3 regions of the Buttiauxella sp. AC142 genome follow, and region 3 is predicted to be linked to each of the others. Evidence: predicted binding sites of a transcription regulator. Region 3 holds the regulator's gene; each other region holds the start of a gene.
The links. Region 3 encodes PhoB, which activates phosphate uptake and scavenging genes when phosphate is short. Its sites were predicted from a motif close to CTGTCATAAAACTGNCNNAT; they were not measured.
Positions count from the first base shown of each region.

Region 1: a site for PhoB is predicted at 1,752-1,771, ahead of AC0IWZ_RS09120 (esterase-like activity of phytase family protein). Genes of this name have one in related genera too.
Region 2: a site for PhoB is predicted at 2,038-2,057, ahead of rpoH (RNA polymerase sigma factor RpoH). Genes of this name have one in related genera too.

Region 1 is NZ_CEEDCH010000001.1:1,979,620-1,984,282, forward strand. Features, by position in the region: gene AC0IWZ_RS09115 (methyl-accepting chemotaxis protein) at 118-1,656, opposite strand; gene AC0IWZ_RS09120 (esterase-like activity of phytase family protein) at 1,816-3,174, shown strand; gene AC0IWZ_RS09125 (LysR substrate-binding domain-containing protein) at 3,207-4,142, opposite strand; gene AC0IWZ_RS09130 (ester cyclase) at 4,245-4,663, shown strand, end outside.
Region 2 is NZ_CEEDCH010000001.1:4,377,552-4,382,214, forward strand. Features, by position in the region: gene AC0IWZ_RS20425 (branched-chain amino acid ABC transporter substrate-binding protein) at 1-809, opposite strand, end outside; gene rpoH (RNA polymerase sigma factor RpoH) at 1,032-1,886, opposite strand; gene ftsX (permease-like cell division protein FtsX) at 2,144-3,199, opposite strand; gene ftsE (cell division ATP-binding protein FtsE) at 3,192-3,860, opposite strand; gene ftsY (signal recognition particle-docking protein FtsY) at 3,863-4,663, opposite strand, start outside.
Region 3 is NZ_CEEDCH010000001.1:812,352-817,014, forward strand. Features, by position in the region: gene sbcC (exonuclease subunit SbcC) at 1-362, opposite strand, end outside; gene sbcD (exonuclease subunit SbcD) at 359-1,576, opposite strand; gene phoB (phosphate response regulator transcription factor PhoB) at 1,766-2,455, shown strand; gene phoR (phosphate regulon sensor histidine kinase PhoR) at 2,478-3,770, shown strand; gene brnQ (branched-chain amino acid transporter carrier protein BrnQ) at 4,228-4,663, shown strand, end outside.

The sequences.
Region 1 (4,663 bases), 1.2 Mb from region 3:
GCTTGCCCGACCTACGAACGAAGGTTTTATGGTTTTTGCCGGGGGCGCTAACGCTTGCCCGACCTACAAGGGCATGATTTTGTAGGTCGGTTAAGCGAAGCGTCACCCGACAACAAATTACGCCAGCTTAAACACCGCCACCGTCTCATTGAGCGCCTGCGACTGCTCTTTTAACGACATCGCCGCCGCTGAGGCCTGCTCAACCAGCGCGGCATTCTGCTGCGTCACCACATCCATTTGCACCACGGCCAGGTTGATTTGTTCAATGCCGCGGCTTTGCTCGCCGGTTGACACCGCAATTTCTTCCATCAATCCCGTCACTTGCTTAATGGCGTTGGAAATCCGCTGCATACTCTCGCCCGCACGATTCACCAGATTACTGCCGATATTTACCTGCTCACCAGACAGCTCAATCAGCTCTTTGATCTCCTTCGCGGCAACCGACGAACGTTGCGCCAGGTTGCGGACTTCGCTGGCGACCACGGCAAAACCACGCCCTTGTTCACCGGCACGCGCCGCTTCAACCGCGGCATTCAGCGCCAGAATATTGGTCTGGAAAGCAATGTCTTCGATAATGCTAATAATATTGTCGATTTTGCTGGAGCTAGACTCAATATTACGCATTGAATCAATCACCTCGCTAACAATCTCGTTGCCGTCATTGGCGGCAATCAACATGCCATTTGCCAGCTTATTTGCCTGGTGAGAGTTGTCGGAAGTAGATTTCACCGTCACGGTGAGCTGTTCCATGCTGGCCGCTGTTTCACCCAAAGACGACGCTTGCTCTTCTGTTCTGGCAGAAAGGTCGGTGTTCCCGGCCGCGATTTCTTCAGACGCGTAGGCCACGGTCTGGCTGGATTCACGCACCTGGCCGATGATACTCGCCAGCGAAACGCGCATTTGTTCCAGCTCGCGCATCATGGCGCCAATTTCATCCTGAGCGTTGGCGACAATCGGCGTATGCAGGATGCCGCTGGCGATTTCAGTGCAATGTGCTTTCGCTTTATCCAGCTCGTTGAGAACTCGTTTTTTCAACAGCAGGAACGCTGCTCCGAGAATAATGGCGAAGATCAGTGCGAAAATCGCAATACTCACCAGACTTTGGTTGAAGCCCGATTGCGCATCTTTGTTGAGCTGTTGCGCGTACTGCTCGCGAAACGACAGCAGCTTATCCAGCGCGACTTCAAACTGTTTGTCGAGAAGCGGCAGAGTGGAGGTCACGAGCGTGCGGGCGCGCTGCATATCATTCGCGCCAACCGCATCAAGTAACGGCTGCAAACCTTGCTCGCGATAATTCACAAAAGCGGTTTGATAAGCATCGGCCAGCACTTGTTCGCCAGGCTGTTTTGGCGCTTCCAGATAAGCCTGAAAGGCGGAATTCGCTTTGCCGAGCACCAACTTTGCGCCATCCAACGCCAGCTGACTTTGGTCACTTGAACCTTGCTCACGTTCTTCTAACGCTTCCATGGCGCGAACACGCATGGTGCGGCTGTGGTTAATCGGGTCGATCACCGATAACACCACGCGGATTTCCCGGTTGACGTTATCCAGAGACTGGTTGCTACGAGTTAAAGACCAGATATTGGATGCGGTACTGGCTAAGAAAATAAACAGTAACGTACTGAAAACTAAAATCGAAAAACGCCGTACTGACATACAAAACCCTTATGTTTAGAAAATAACCTGACTCGTTTCAGCCAGTGCTGTGAGGGTTATCGGCATTCGGGGCGGGAAATTTAGCGGTCTTATTTTCGTCATATTTCTGTCATAAGGCTGCTTTATAAATCGATGACCAAAATAAAGGATGCGAACATCATGAAATTAAAACCTTTTGCGCTGTTATTGACCTCACTATTGCCTCTGGCAAGCCAGGCGGCGGAGCCGCAAGTTGATCGTTACGTTGTCACGTTCCCTCAGGGTGATCATGTTGAATATCAGGGGGCGTACGCAGCTAACTTCCCGAACGGATTGCCGGTGGGCGTGGGTTCCGGCCTGCAATTTATCCGTAAAGACGGCGATGCGCTGGTGTTTGCCACAGTCACGGATCGCGGCCCGAATGCCGATTCGCCTAAATCAGGTAAAAAAGAGTCGAAGATTTTTGCTAATCCAAAGTTTACCCCATTGCTGATGACCATTCGCGTGGCGGGGGGCAAAGCCGAAGCGACAGATGCACACGCATTACATGATGATAACGGGCCAATTAGCGGTTTGCCGTTGCCTGAAGGTTTGATTGGCGCGACCAATGAAATCGCGCTGGGTGACACTTTGCAGCAATTATCGAGCGACAAGCGCGGACTGGACACCGAAGGCATCACGCCGGACGGCAAAGGCGGTTACTGGCTGTGCGATGAATACGGTCCTTTCATCATTAACATTGATGCCAACGGTAAAATCCTCAAAAAGTATGGCCCGCAGGCGGAACAAGGCGAGCAGGGCGTGGCGGGTGGTTTGCCAAACATCATCAAATGGCGCCAGGCTAACCGTGGCTTTGAAGGCATTACGCGTATGCCAGACGGGCGCATTATTGCCGCCGTGCAAAGTACGTTGGATATCGACGGAAAAACGAAAAACACCGCGCAATTTACCCGCCTGGTGAGCTTCAATCCTGCAACGGGCAAAACCGAAATGTATGGCTATCCGATTGACGTGGATGTCTATAAGAAAGCTAAAGATGCCAAAATCGGCGATATTGTGGCGCTGGATGACAACCGCCTGCTGCTTATCGAACAGGGCGGCGACAAAAACAAAGTCATGCGCAACCTGGTGTATGTGGTTGATCTTAGCCAGGCCAGCGATTTGAGTTCGTTTGATAAAGACAAAGCGCCAGAGTTTGACGACGCCACACAACTGAAAGCACGCGGTATCAAACTGGCGCAGAAAAAAGAGGTGGTTGATCTGCGTAAACTGGGCTGGCAGCAGGAGAAAGCCGAAGGCATGACGCTGATTGATAACCAGACCATCGCGGTGATCAATGACAACGATTTCGGCCTGCAACCGGTGCTGGAAAATCCTGCGGACGACGCTAAAAAAGCTGACCAATATGAAGTGGACGGCAAAGGGCATTTAACCCGCGACGGTAAAGAAGTTGCCACCAAAATCTCGTTAAAACCGCTGGAAAAGCCCGAGTCTCAAAATGAGCTTTGGGTGATTAAGCTGCCAGAAGCGTTGAAGTAATACAAACAGGGCAACCTCGCGGCTGCCCTGTTTTACATTCCCGATGAACTTCCCATCACGTCACGAATGGATTCCACCAATGCAGCGGCGGCAGGCGAGAGTTCCGTTCCGGTCAAACGGGAAATACCGATTTGCTCCAGAACCAACGGTTCAAATGACGGTAAACGCACAAGATCGTTGCTGTAAGTGATATCCGTAATAATGGATTGTGGCAGAATCCCTAATAAATCGGTCTTTTTTAACAGCCATAATATATTGAAGAATGAAACCGTCTCGATAGTCGCATGCGGCGGATCAATATTGTCATGATAAAAAGTATTATCAAACTGCTTACGTAATGTCGTTTCAATGGGCGGTAATATCCACGCTTCCTGTTTTAATTTCTCGAGTGTTGCATGAGGATTTTGCTCCAGCGGATGACCTTTACGGACGACAACCATGGCATTCTCATTAAATAAGGCTTCCTGAGTGACCACCGCGTTGGAACTAATGTCTGATAATCTGCCAATTAAAAAATCGAGTTCTCCAGAAACCAGTCGCGGCAATAATTCTCCGCTGACTCCTTCTATAATCTTAATACGAATGTCGGGCCGGGAAACGCTCAGTTTTGCAATCGCCGCCGGAACCAGATAACTCGAACCGGTTAATAAACTGCCGATGGCAACCCGCCCGGCATGACCCGTTCCCAGCGCACTGATAGCTTGCGAAACGTGATCAAGTTGAGCCAGCACCATTTTGCTACGGTCAACAAATGCGCGCCCCAATTCGGTGGGCGTGACTCCCCGGCGATTTCTCAGGAACAACTTTGCGCCTACCGCATCCTCAAGATCGAGCAGCAGCTTGCTGGCTGTCGGTTGTGACACATTTAACGAACGTGAAGCGTGCAGAACACTGCCGTATTCGAAGAGTGCGATAGCCAGGCGAAAGTGCCTGACGGTTGCCCAGCGTTCGAGTCTGTCGAGTTTCATAAGATATCCATTTTTTGCATACCACACGCAATATATATGTTATTTACGAATATCACAAACCTCCCTATACTCGTTTTAAATAATTAAATCGGAGATTGAGTGATGAGCATAAATAATCTTGAAACAGTAAAGAAATACTTTAAATATTGTGTAGATGGAAAAGATGCGGAGCGCGTTAAAGAGTATTTTGATAAAGACGTTATTATTCATCGCCCTGATTGTGATGCGCCTGTTCACGGTGTTGAAAACTTCAAAAAAGCGCTGCTCGAACATGTTATTAACCGCTATGAATCGATAGAAACCACCTTCAGTAAAGAAGTCGTGACCGACGATGTGGTTGTGGTTCATCTGAAACATGTGGCGCGAGGCTCTAATACATGGCACGGATTTGATGTTCATGGAAAAGACGTCACCTGGACGGCGCTGACTTATTTTAGATTTAACGCCGAAGGCAAAGTAGTAGAAGAAATTGTCGAAAGGAATGAATTATTCATGGCCAAACAAGTCGGGATTATTGATTA
Region 2 (4,663 bases), 3.6 Mb from region 3:
GTGACTAACAGGCCTTCAGCAGATTCGCCAGCAATGTTAGACAATGAAACGTTCGCTACACCTTCTGGACCCATGAACTGAGTTTTCAGGCCTGCGGCACGAGACTGACGCAGGATCTGGCCCATTTCAGGGTGGTAGCCACCGTAGTAAACGAAGTCGATATTCTCTTTCTTCAGGCGTGCCACCAGCGTGGAGAAGTCTTTCTCACCTGCGGTGATGCCGTCAAAGAACACCACGTTAGCGCCGCCTTTTTTCAGGTTTTCCTGAACCGAGCGCGCCAGGCCTTCGCCATATTGTTGTTTGTCATGAATCACCGCGATGTTTTTCGGTTTCACGTGATCAAGGATGTATTTCGCCGCCGTTGGGCCCTGATCGGAGTCCAGTCCTGTGGTACGCATTGTTAATTTGTAACCGCGCGAAGTCAGCTCAGGCGCCGTTGCCGCAGGAGTGATCATCAGTACACCTTCGTCTTCGTAGATATCAGACGCAGGTTGAGTAGAAGAAGAACACAAGTGGCCGATTACATATTTGATGCCATCGTTAACCACTTTGTTGGCGACCGCCACGGCTTGTTTCGGGTCACAAGCATCGTCATATTTGGTGATAACAAGTTTGTCGCCTTTGATGCCGCCTTTGGCATTAATATCAGCAACCGCTTGTTCTGCACCGGTAAATTCCTGGTCGCCATATTGAGCAACCGGGCCAGACATCGCCCCAACTACCGCTACTTTGATATCCTTCGCAAATGCTGCGTTGCTCATCGCAAGTGCAATACAACCAGCCAATAACGCTTTGCCCTTCATGTTCATCCTGAGAATCCCCATTCTTGTTGTGATTGGTATTTGTTGTGTTGTTTTGGCACGGTTTTATTTTTGGTTTACGAATACCGCGTGTGCCTTCGCCGCACTCAGAGTTAAAAACATACCCGAATTTGCGGCTTTTGGAATAACAATTTTTTCACAATGGGGAAGGAAAGTGACGGGCATAAAAAAACCGCCCTGGAAGGCGGTTTTTTTGTCTTGCTGAATAACTTACGCTTCGATGGCCATGCGCAGTTTTTTCATCGCGTTCTTTTCAAGCTGACGCACACGCTCGGCGGAAACGCCATAACGGTCGGCCAGTTCTTGCAGCGTGCTTTTGTTGTCTTCATCGAGCCAACGGGCACGGATAATATCCTGGCTACGTTCGTCCAGGCCTAACATGGCATCGCTGAGTTTATCAGCCGCGTGCGATTCCCAGTTGTCGTCTTCAATGCCATCGGCAAAGTTAGAAGACTTATCCTGCAAGAACAGCACCGGAGCCATTGGCGCGCTGTCTGAATCGTCGTCGTTGCCCATGTCGAACGTCATGTCCTGCGCCGCCATGCGAGATTCCATCTCACGGACATCTTTGCTGGAAACACCCAGCTCGTTGGCGACCATTTCCACTTCGTCCTGGTTGAACCAACCCAGACGTTGTTTAGTTTTACGCAGGTTAAAGAACAACTTACGTTGTGCTTTAGTGGTTGCCACTTTCACAATACGCCAGTTACGCAGAACGTATTCGTGAATTTCAGCTTTGATCCAGTGCACAGCAAAGGACACTAAGCGGACACCCACTTCCGGGTTAAAGCGGCGCACCGCCTTCATCAGGCCAATGTTGCCTTCCTGAATCAAGTCAGCCTGCGGCAAGCCATAGCCCGAGTAATTACGAGCGATATGAACAACAAAGCGCAGGTGAGACAGGATCAGCCTTTTCGCTGCTTCCAGATCGCCCTGGTAATGCAGCTTTTCAGCAAGCTCCTTCTCTTCCTCAGCCGTCAACATCGGCCAGGAGTTAGCGGCCCGAATATAAGATTCCAGGTTACCAACAGGGGCTAAAGCTAAATTTTGCATTTCTTTGGTCATTCAAACCCTCTCTTAGAGACTAACGTACAGGTTGCTACACAGTGCCACACCTGACTCCACGTCAAGCGCCAAACCGTACCACCCACAGTAAACTCAGACAGTGATGCTATCCACAAGTTCCGTGTAAAGCTGTGCATAGATTGCACACAAAATGTGACAGAGCTATGAAACATGGCAGGAGAAACGCTTACCGAGGTGGGAACGAGTCCCCTGCTGATAGGTACTTCGTAGCAGGGGACTAGTATATCAAAAAATTTTTACTCTGGGGTAAAACGACGTAAATGTTGTACTGTTGCTATCCACGCAGCCAACCAACCGCTCATGGATGAAACCAGCAACAACAGCAGGCATTCGTCGAAACCCAGGCCCGTCAGATCGAATTTTGTGCCAAATACTTGCGCCACTTCGGTCACAGCCGATGACAAACGCCACACCAGAATTTCGGTCAAAATCAGCGACAAAAACGCACCGCTAAAGCCTAATAACGCACCGCCGTACAAGAACGGGCGCAGGATGAATCCATCCGTCGCACCAATCAGTTTCTGCACATTGATGGAGTCGCGGCGGGCAAAAATGCTCAGGCGCACGCTGTTACCAATCACCAGGAATACCGCGGCAACCATCAGCACGCCAATCATCGCAGCAACACGCCCTACCAGACCAGTCAGCGAGGCGAGACGTGCAAACCAGCTGTCATCCATGCGCACTTCATCGACACCGTTAATACGAGCGACACGGTCACGCAAAGTGTTCAGGTGGTCTGTGGTCTGGAAATCGAGTTTCGGGTTCACCACGGCAACGGCAGGCAGCGGGTTTTCTTCCAGCATATCCAGCGCGCCGCCAAAGCCCGACCAGTTGCGGAATTCGCCCAGCGCTTCGTCACGCGATAAATAGTTAACTTTATCGACGCCCTCTTCTGCCTGAATCGCACCCACCACTTGCTGCGCGGCGTTGTCATCCAGCGCTTTGTCGAGGTAAACGGTAATTTGCGGCGAAGGGTAATACTGTGTGGCGGCCTGATTTACGTTTTTGTAAACCATGTAGCACACGCTTGGCAGTGTAAGAGAAATGGCGATAACCATGACCGTCAGGAAAGTGGCTAAAGGCTTGCTGCGTAAATCCTGTACAGCCCCCTGCCAGGCGTAGCGGAACTGTTCGTTCACACCGCCCTTGAGGGATTTGCTTTTCGATTGAGGCCCTTTGCCGCGTTTTTTCACCGAGCGGCCTAAATCCCCTAACTTATTCAGCGAGTTGATTTTATCCAGCTTGTTGCTGAAGCGCTTTATGTGATTGAGCGCGCTGCGTTTATTCACCTGCCAGGCCTCCATGCAAATGGCCGTCACTTAACGTCAACATGCGATAATTACGGCGGGAAATCAGCCCCATATCGTGCGTTGCCATCAGAACCGTTACGCCCACGCGGTTAAATTCCTCGAACAGACGCAAAATACCTTCCGAGAGCGCATCATCAAGGTTACCGGTCGGTTCATCTGCCAGCAATACCGCAGGCTTATTCACCACCGCACGAGCAATGCCCACGCGCTGCTGTTCACCGCCAGAGAGTTGAATCGGGAAACTCTTCGCTTTATCGAGCAGGCCAACTTTATCCAGTGCCGCAGACACGCGGCGGCGAATGTCTTCACCGCTGGCACCCGCGATGATCAGCGGGATCGCCACGTTGTCGTAAACGGTTCTGTCCATCAACAAATGGTGATCCTGGAAGATCATACCAATCTGACGGCGCAGGAACGGCACTTCGCGGCTCTTGAGGCGGCTAATATCATGGCCGCTGAACGAAATCTTTCCGGCACTTGGCCGCTCAATACCGCAGATAAGCTTAAGCAGGGTACTTTTCCCGGCTCCAGAGTGACCGGTCAGAAAAGCCATCTCGCCAGGTTGCATATGGAAGGTGACTCCCTGCAACGCTTGTCTCCCACCGAGATAGGCCTTACTAACGTGTTCAAAGCGAATCATGGTTAATCCTCTCGGGCAAAAAGTGCCTCAATAAAATCGCCCGCATTAAACGGACGCAAGTCCTCAATACGCTCGCCGACGCCAATGTAGCGAATCGGAATACCAAACTGATCGGCAACGGAGAAAATCACGCCGCCTTTGGCTGTACCATCCAGTTTGGTGAGCGTAATGCCTGTCAATCCAACGGCTTCATGGAATAATTTAGCCTGGCTAATCGCATTTTGCCCGGTGCTGGCATCGAGGGTGAGCATAACCTCATGCGGTGCATCTTCGTCCAGCTTTTTCATTACGCGAACGATTTTCTTCAGCTCTTCCATCAGGTGCGCTTTGTTCTGCAAACGCCCGGCTGTATCGGCCAGAAGGACATCTACATTGCGCGCTTTTGCCGCCTGAATCGCATCAAAAATCACGGAAGCAGAATCGGCACCGGTGTGTTGAGCGATAACCGGAATATTGTTGCGCTGGCCCCAGACCTGCAATTGTTCTACTGCCGCCGCGCGGAAGGTATCGCCCGCCGCCAGCATTACAGATTTGCCTTCTTGCTGGAACTGACGCGCCAGTTTTCCGATAGTGGTGGTTTTACCCACGCCGTTGACACCAACCATCAGAATAACGAATGGCGTTTTGCCTTCAACATTCAGCGGCTCATCGACTTTCGCCAGAATCTCGCCCATCTCTTCTTTCAGCAGACCGTACAACGCTTCCGCGTCACGCAGGTCTTTACGGCTCGCGCCTTCTGTCAGATTGGTGATGATTTTGCGCGTTGTTTCAACGCCCACATCGGCGATAAGCAACTGCTCTTC
Region 3 (4,663 bases):
CTTGCCACTTCTGCAAGCTCGACACGCGGGGCTTGTAGATTGCCGTTGGCCGCATTGCGCGCCCGGTTCTGGCTCCAGAAGGCACGATAGGCAACTCCTTTTACTTCAAATTCCACTTCCGCCAGGCATTCGGCGGTATCGCGCGTCATGAGATCATTTTGCGATTGCGTGACGGTATTGAGGCGCGGTGTCTGGTGGTAAAGCGCGAGACAAATCGCATCGAGCAGCGTGGTTTTCCCTGCTCCTGTTGGCCCGGTTATGGCAAACAAACCGTTGCTGGCGAACGGTTCGCGGGTGAAATCGACTTTCCATTCCCCTTTCAGGGAGTTGAGATTTTTTAGGCGCAGGCTAAGGATTTTCATGCTTCTTCCTCCACGTCATGCAGGCTCGCCACCGTTTGGGCAAATAGCGTTCGCAAACGTTGCGCTCGTTCTTCGGAGGTGTCTTCCTGAACCAGGCGGCGCTCAAAAACCTCTTCAACCGTCAGTTCACTCAGCGTTTCTTTATGTTGCTGGGCGATAACGCGCTCGCGCTGTTCGCGGCTGCGGCGCAGCAACACCACTTCGACGGGGAGCGTTTCGGTTAATTGCTGAATATGGCGTTGCATATCATGCAGATATTCTTCGGTAGCGATTTCAATATCCAGCCAAACTTTGGGTTCTGCTGGTGCATCGCACCACTGCGCGAGTTGCTGTTCGATTTCACTCAGAGAACCTTTGATGACCGCTAAAGGCTGGCTGACAGGCACCGTCAGCGGAGTCACTTCATGAAGCACGCCTTCGGCAAACTCAACCAGATAAACACTTTTGTTCTTGCCCGTTTCGTCAAAACTTAACGGGATGGGCGAGCCGCTATAGCGAATATGTTCAGTGCCACCAATGAGTTGGGCGCGATGGATATGGCCGAGTGCGATGTAGTCGGCAGCAGGGAAATGCTGCGCCGGGAAAGCATCCAGCGTGCCGATGTAAATATCGCGCACCGCATCGCTTTTGGTTACACCCACGGTGGTTAAATGGCCGGTAGCGATAATCGGCAGCTTCGCATCAGCGCGTAATTCGCAGGCGGCGGTGTAACACTGCTGGTAATGTTCGCTGATGGCTTCCATCAACGAACGCTGCTTTTCGTGGCCGGAAAGTCCCGCCTGGCTGTTTTGAATATCCCGGGGGCGCAGGAACGGAATCGGACAAAGAATGGCACCCGGTTCGCCCGATTTAGTGTTGAGTACGATAGCTTGCTGGCTGGCATCATGCCGCGCACTGGCGATGACATAAGTATTCAGGCACGCCATTAATTCACGAGATTCATTCAGCGTGGCAACGGAATCGTGGTTTCCCGCCAGCACCACAAGGGAGCAGCCGGTTTGCTGCAGTTGCACCACAAAACGGTTATACAATTCGCGCGCGTAACTCGGCGGCGAGCCGGTATCAAAAATATCGCCTGCGACAATTATCGCATCCACATCATGCTCGACTGCGGCTTGCAGCAACCATTCAAGAAACGCCTGGTGCTCTGGCCCACGGCTTTTGGTATAAAAATTTTGACCAAGATGCCAGTCTGATGTGTGAATAATGCGCATTGGTTGTCCCTTGGCATAAAAAAGCGTGGCGGGATTATAAAGCGGATGAGCAAGAACGACACAATTGAGTGTCATAATTCATTGTGATGAGTCGCCAGGCATTTATGTTTTTCATAAATCTGTCATAAATCTGACGCATAATGGCACCGCATTGAAACAACAATAATTATTCCTTGAGCAGGGCGAATCATGGCGAAGCGTATTTTAGTCGTAGAAGATGAAGCTCCAATCCGTGAAATGGTGAGCTTTGTGCTCGAACAAAACGGTTTTCATCCTGTAGAAGCGGAAGATTATGACAGTGCAGTGAATCTGCTTATCGAACCCTTTCCGGATTTAATTTTACTGGACTGGATGTTACCGGGTGGTTCAGGTATTCAATTCATTAAGCATCTGAAACGTGAAGCATTAACACGTGAAATCCCTGTCATGATGCTGACGGCGCGTGGCGAAGAAGAAGACCGCGTGCGAGGGCTTGAAGTTGGAGCCGATGACTATATTACCAAACCGTTTTCCCCGAAGGAGCTGGTGGCACGCATTAAAGCTGTGATGCGCCGCATCTCTCCGATGGCGGTGGAAGAGGTGATTGAGATGCACGGACTGAGCCTTGATCCGTCATCGCACCGCGTCATGACTGGTGAGAACCCGTTGGATATGGGGCCAACAGAATTTAAATTATTACACTTCTTTATGACACACCCGGAACGGGTGTATAGCCGTGAGCAACTGCTTAATCATGTATGGGGCACCAATGTTTATGTCGAAGACCGAACGGTGGACGTACATATTCGGCGGTTACGCAAAGCGCTTGAACATAGTGGACATGACAGAATGGTACAAACAGTACGCGGTACGGGTTATCGGTTCTCAACCCGCTTTTAATTCCTTGTCAGGAGAATGACGCGTGCTGGAAAGGTTATCATGGAAAAGGTTAGTGATGGAGCTGGTGCTCTGTTGCATACCCGCCGCCATCTTAGGTCTTATTTTCGGCCATTTACCGTGGTTTTTATTACTGGCAGTTACCGGACTGCTGGTTTGGCATTTCTGGAATTTACTGCGTTTATCGTGGTGGCTGTGGGTGGATCGCAGTATGACGCCGCCGCCAGGCCGCGGGAGTTGGGATCCCCTGTTGTACGGTCTTCATCAGATGCAGTTGCGTAACAAAAAGCGCCGCAAAGAGTTAGGTAATCTGATTAAGCGTTTTCGTAGCGGAGCCGAATCGCTGCCCGATGCGGTAGTTCTGACCACGGAAGAAGGGACGATTTTTTGGTGTAACGGTCTGGCGCAACAATTGCTGGGGTTACGCTGGCCGGACGATAACGGGCAGAACATCCTTAACTTATTGCGCTACCCGGAATTTACTCGCTATCTGTCGCAAAAAGAGTTTTCACGTCCGTTAACTTTGGTACTCAATACGGGACGCCATCTGGAGTTCCGTGTGATGCCCTACAGCGATGAGCAGTGGCTGCTGGTGGCTCGCGATGTGACTCAGATGCACCAGCTCGAAGGGGCGCGACGTAATTTCTTTGCTAACGTCAGCCACGAACTGCGAACGCCGCTCACGGTGCTGCAAGGTTATCTGGAGATGATGCAGGACCAGACGCTTGAAGGGCCGCTGCGTGAGAAAGCATTAGGCACGATGCGCGAGCAAACTTCGCGCATGGAAGGGTTGGTTAAGCAGCTTCTGACGCTTTCAAAAATAGAAGCCGCTCCGGCCATGGTGCTCAATGAAAAGATTGATGTGCCGCTGATGCTGCGTGTTGTAGAGCGTGAGGCGCAAACTCTCAGCCATGAACGGCAGACGATACAATTTGATATCGACCCCACGCTGAAAGTCTTTGGCAATGACGAGCAACTCAGGAGTGCGATTTCCAATCTTGTTTATAACTCGGTCAACCATACGCCAGAAGGCACGCATATTACGGTGAGCTGGAAACGCGTGGCGGGTGGGGCAAGTTTTAGCGTGACTGATAATGGTCCGGGGATTTCAGCAGAACACCTTCCGCGCCTGACGGAGCGTTTTTACCGCGTCGACAAAGCGCGTTCGCGTCAGACGGGCGGCAGCGGGCTTGGGCTGGCGATAGTCAAACACGCTTTAAGTCACCATGACGCACGCCTGAATATTGAAAGCCAGCCGGGCAAAGGTTCGACGTTTTCCTTTGTTTTGCCCGAGCGTTTAATCGTTAGCGAGAAATAGACTGATAATCAGTTTTCGTCGCCTGGATAAGCGAAGCGTCATCCGACATTAGCGCAATAAGTGTCAAAATAACTTTCCACAGGCCAGTTTTCTGGCCTGTGTTTTTTTTGCCCACATGTTAATAAAAAATCCTCGATTGTTTATAATTTAACCACACAAAAGACCATAATCTTTTCTTATGATTAATCAGATTCACTAAATATGTTGTTAATTAAAGGATATCAATCTGGTTTCTGGATCCGTTCTTGCCTTCAAACGCTATAAGCGTTTTAATTGCCGCCCTGTGATTGGCAGACCGACTGGATATGAGTGGTAATTCAAACAACTATTCTTCTCCACCGATCCCGGAAAGGATTTTCCGCTGTCGAGTCTACTGATTGCCGCTTTTATGCCGAGTTAACAGGTATAAAAATTTGAATACTTTCAACACCACACATCCACAGGCTGCAAATATTTTATGACCCATCATTTGAAATCTCGAGACATCCTCGCACTGGGCTTTATGACCTTTGCGCTGTTTGTCGGCGCAGGCAATATCATTTTCCCTCCTATGGTGGGGCTACAAGCGGGTGAACACGTTTGGATTGCGTCACTTGGCTTCCTGGTGACGGCTGTAGGCCTGCCAGTGCTGACTATTGTCGCCATCGCTCGTGTCGGTGGGGGCATTGATAGCCTCAGTTCGCCAATTGGCCGCCGTGCTGGTGTGTTGTTAGCCACTATCTGCTATCTGGCTGTTGGGCCGCTGTTCGCCACGCCGCGTACTGCTACCGTTTCTTTTGAAGTGGGAATTGCCCCGCTGGTCGGTACCGGTGAGTTACCGCTGTTTATCTACAGCCTGGTTTACTTTGCGATTGTGATCGGCGTTTCGCTGTATCCGGGCAAACTTTTAGACA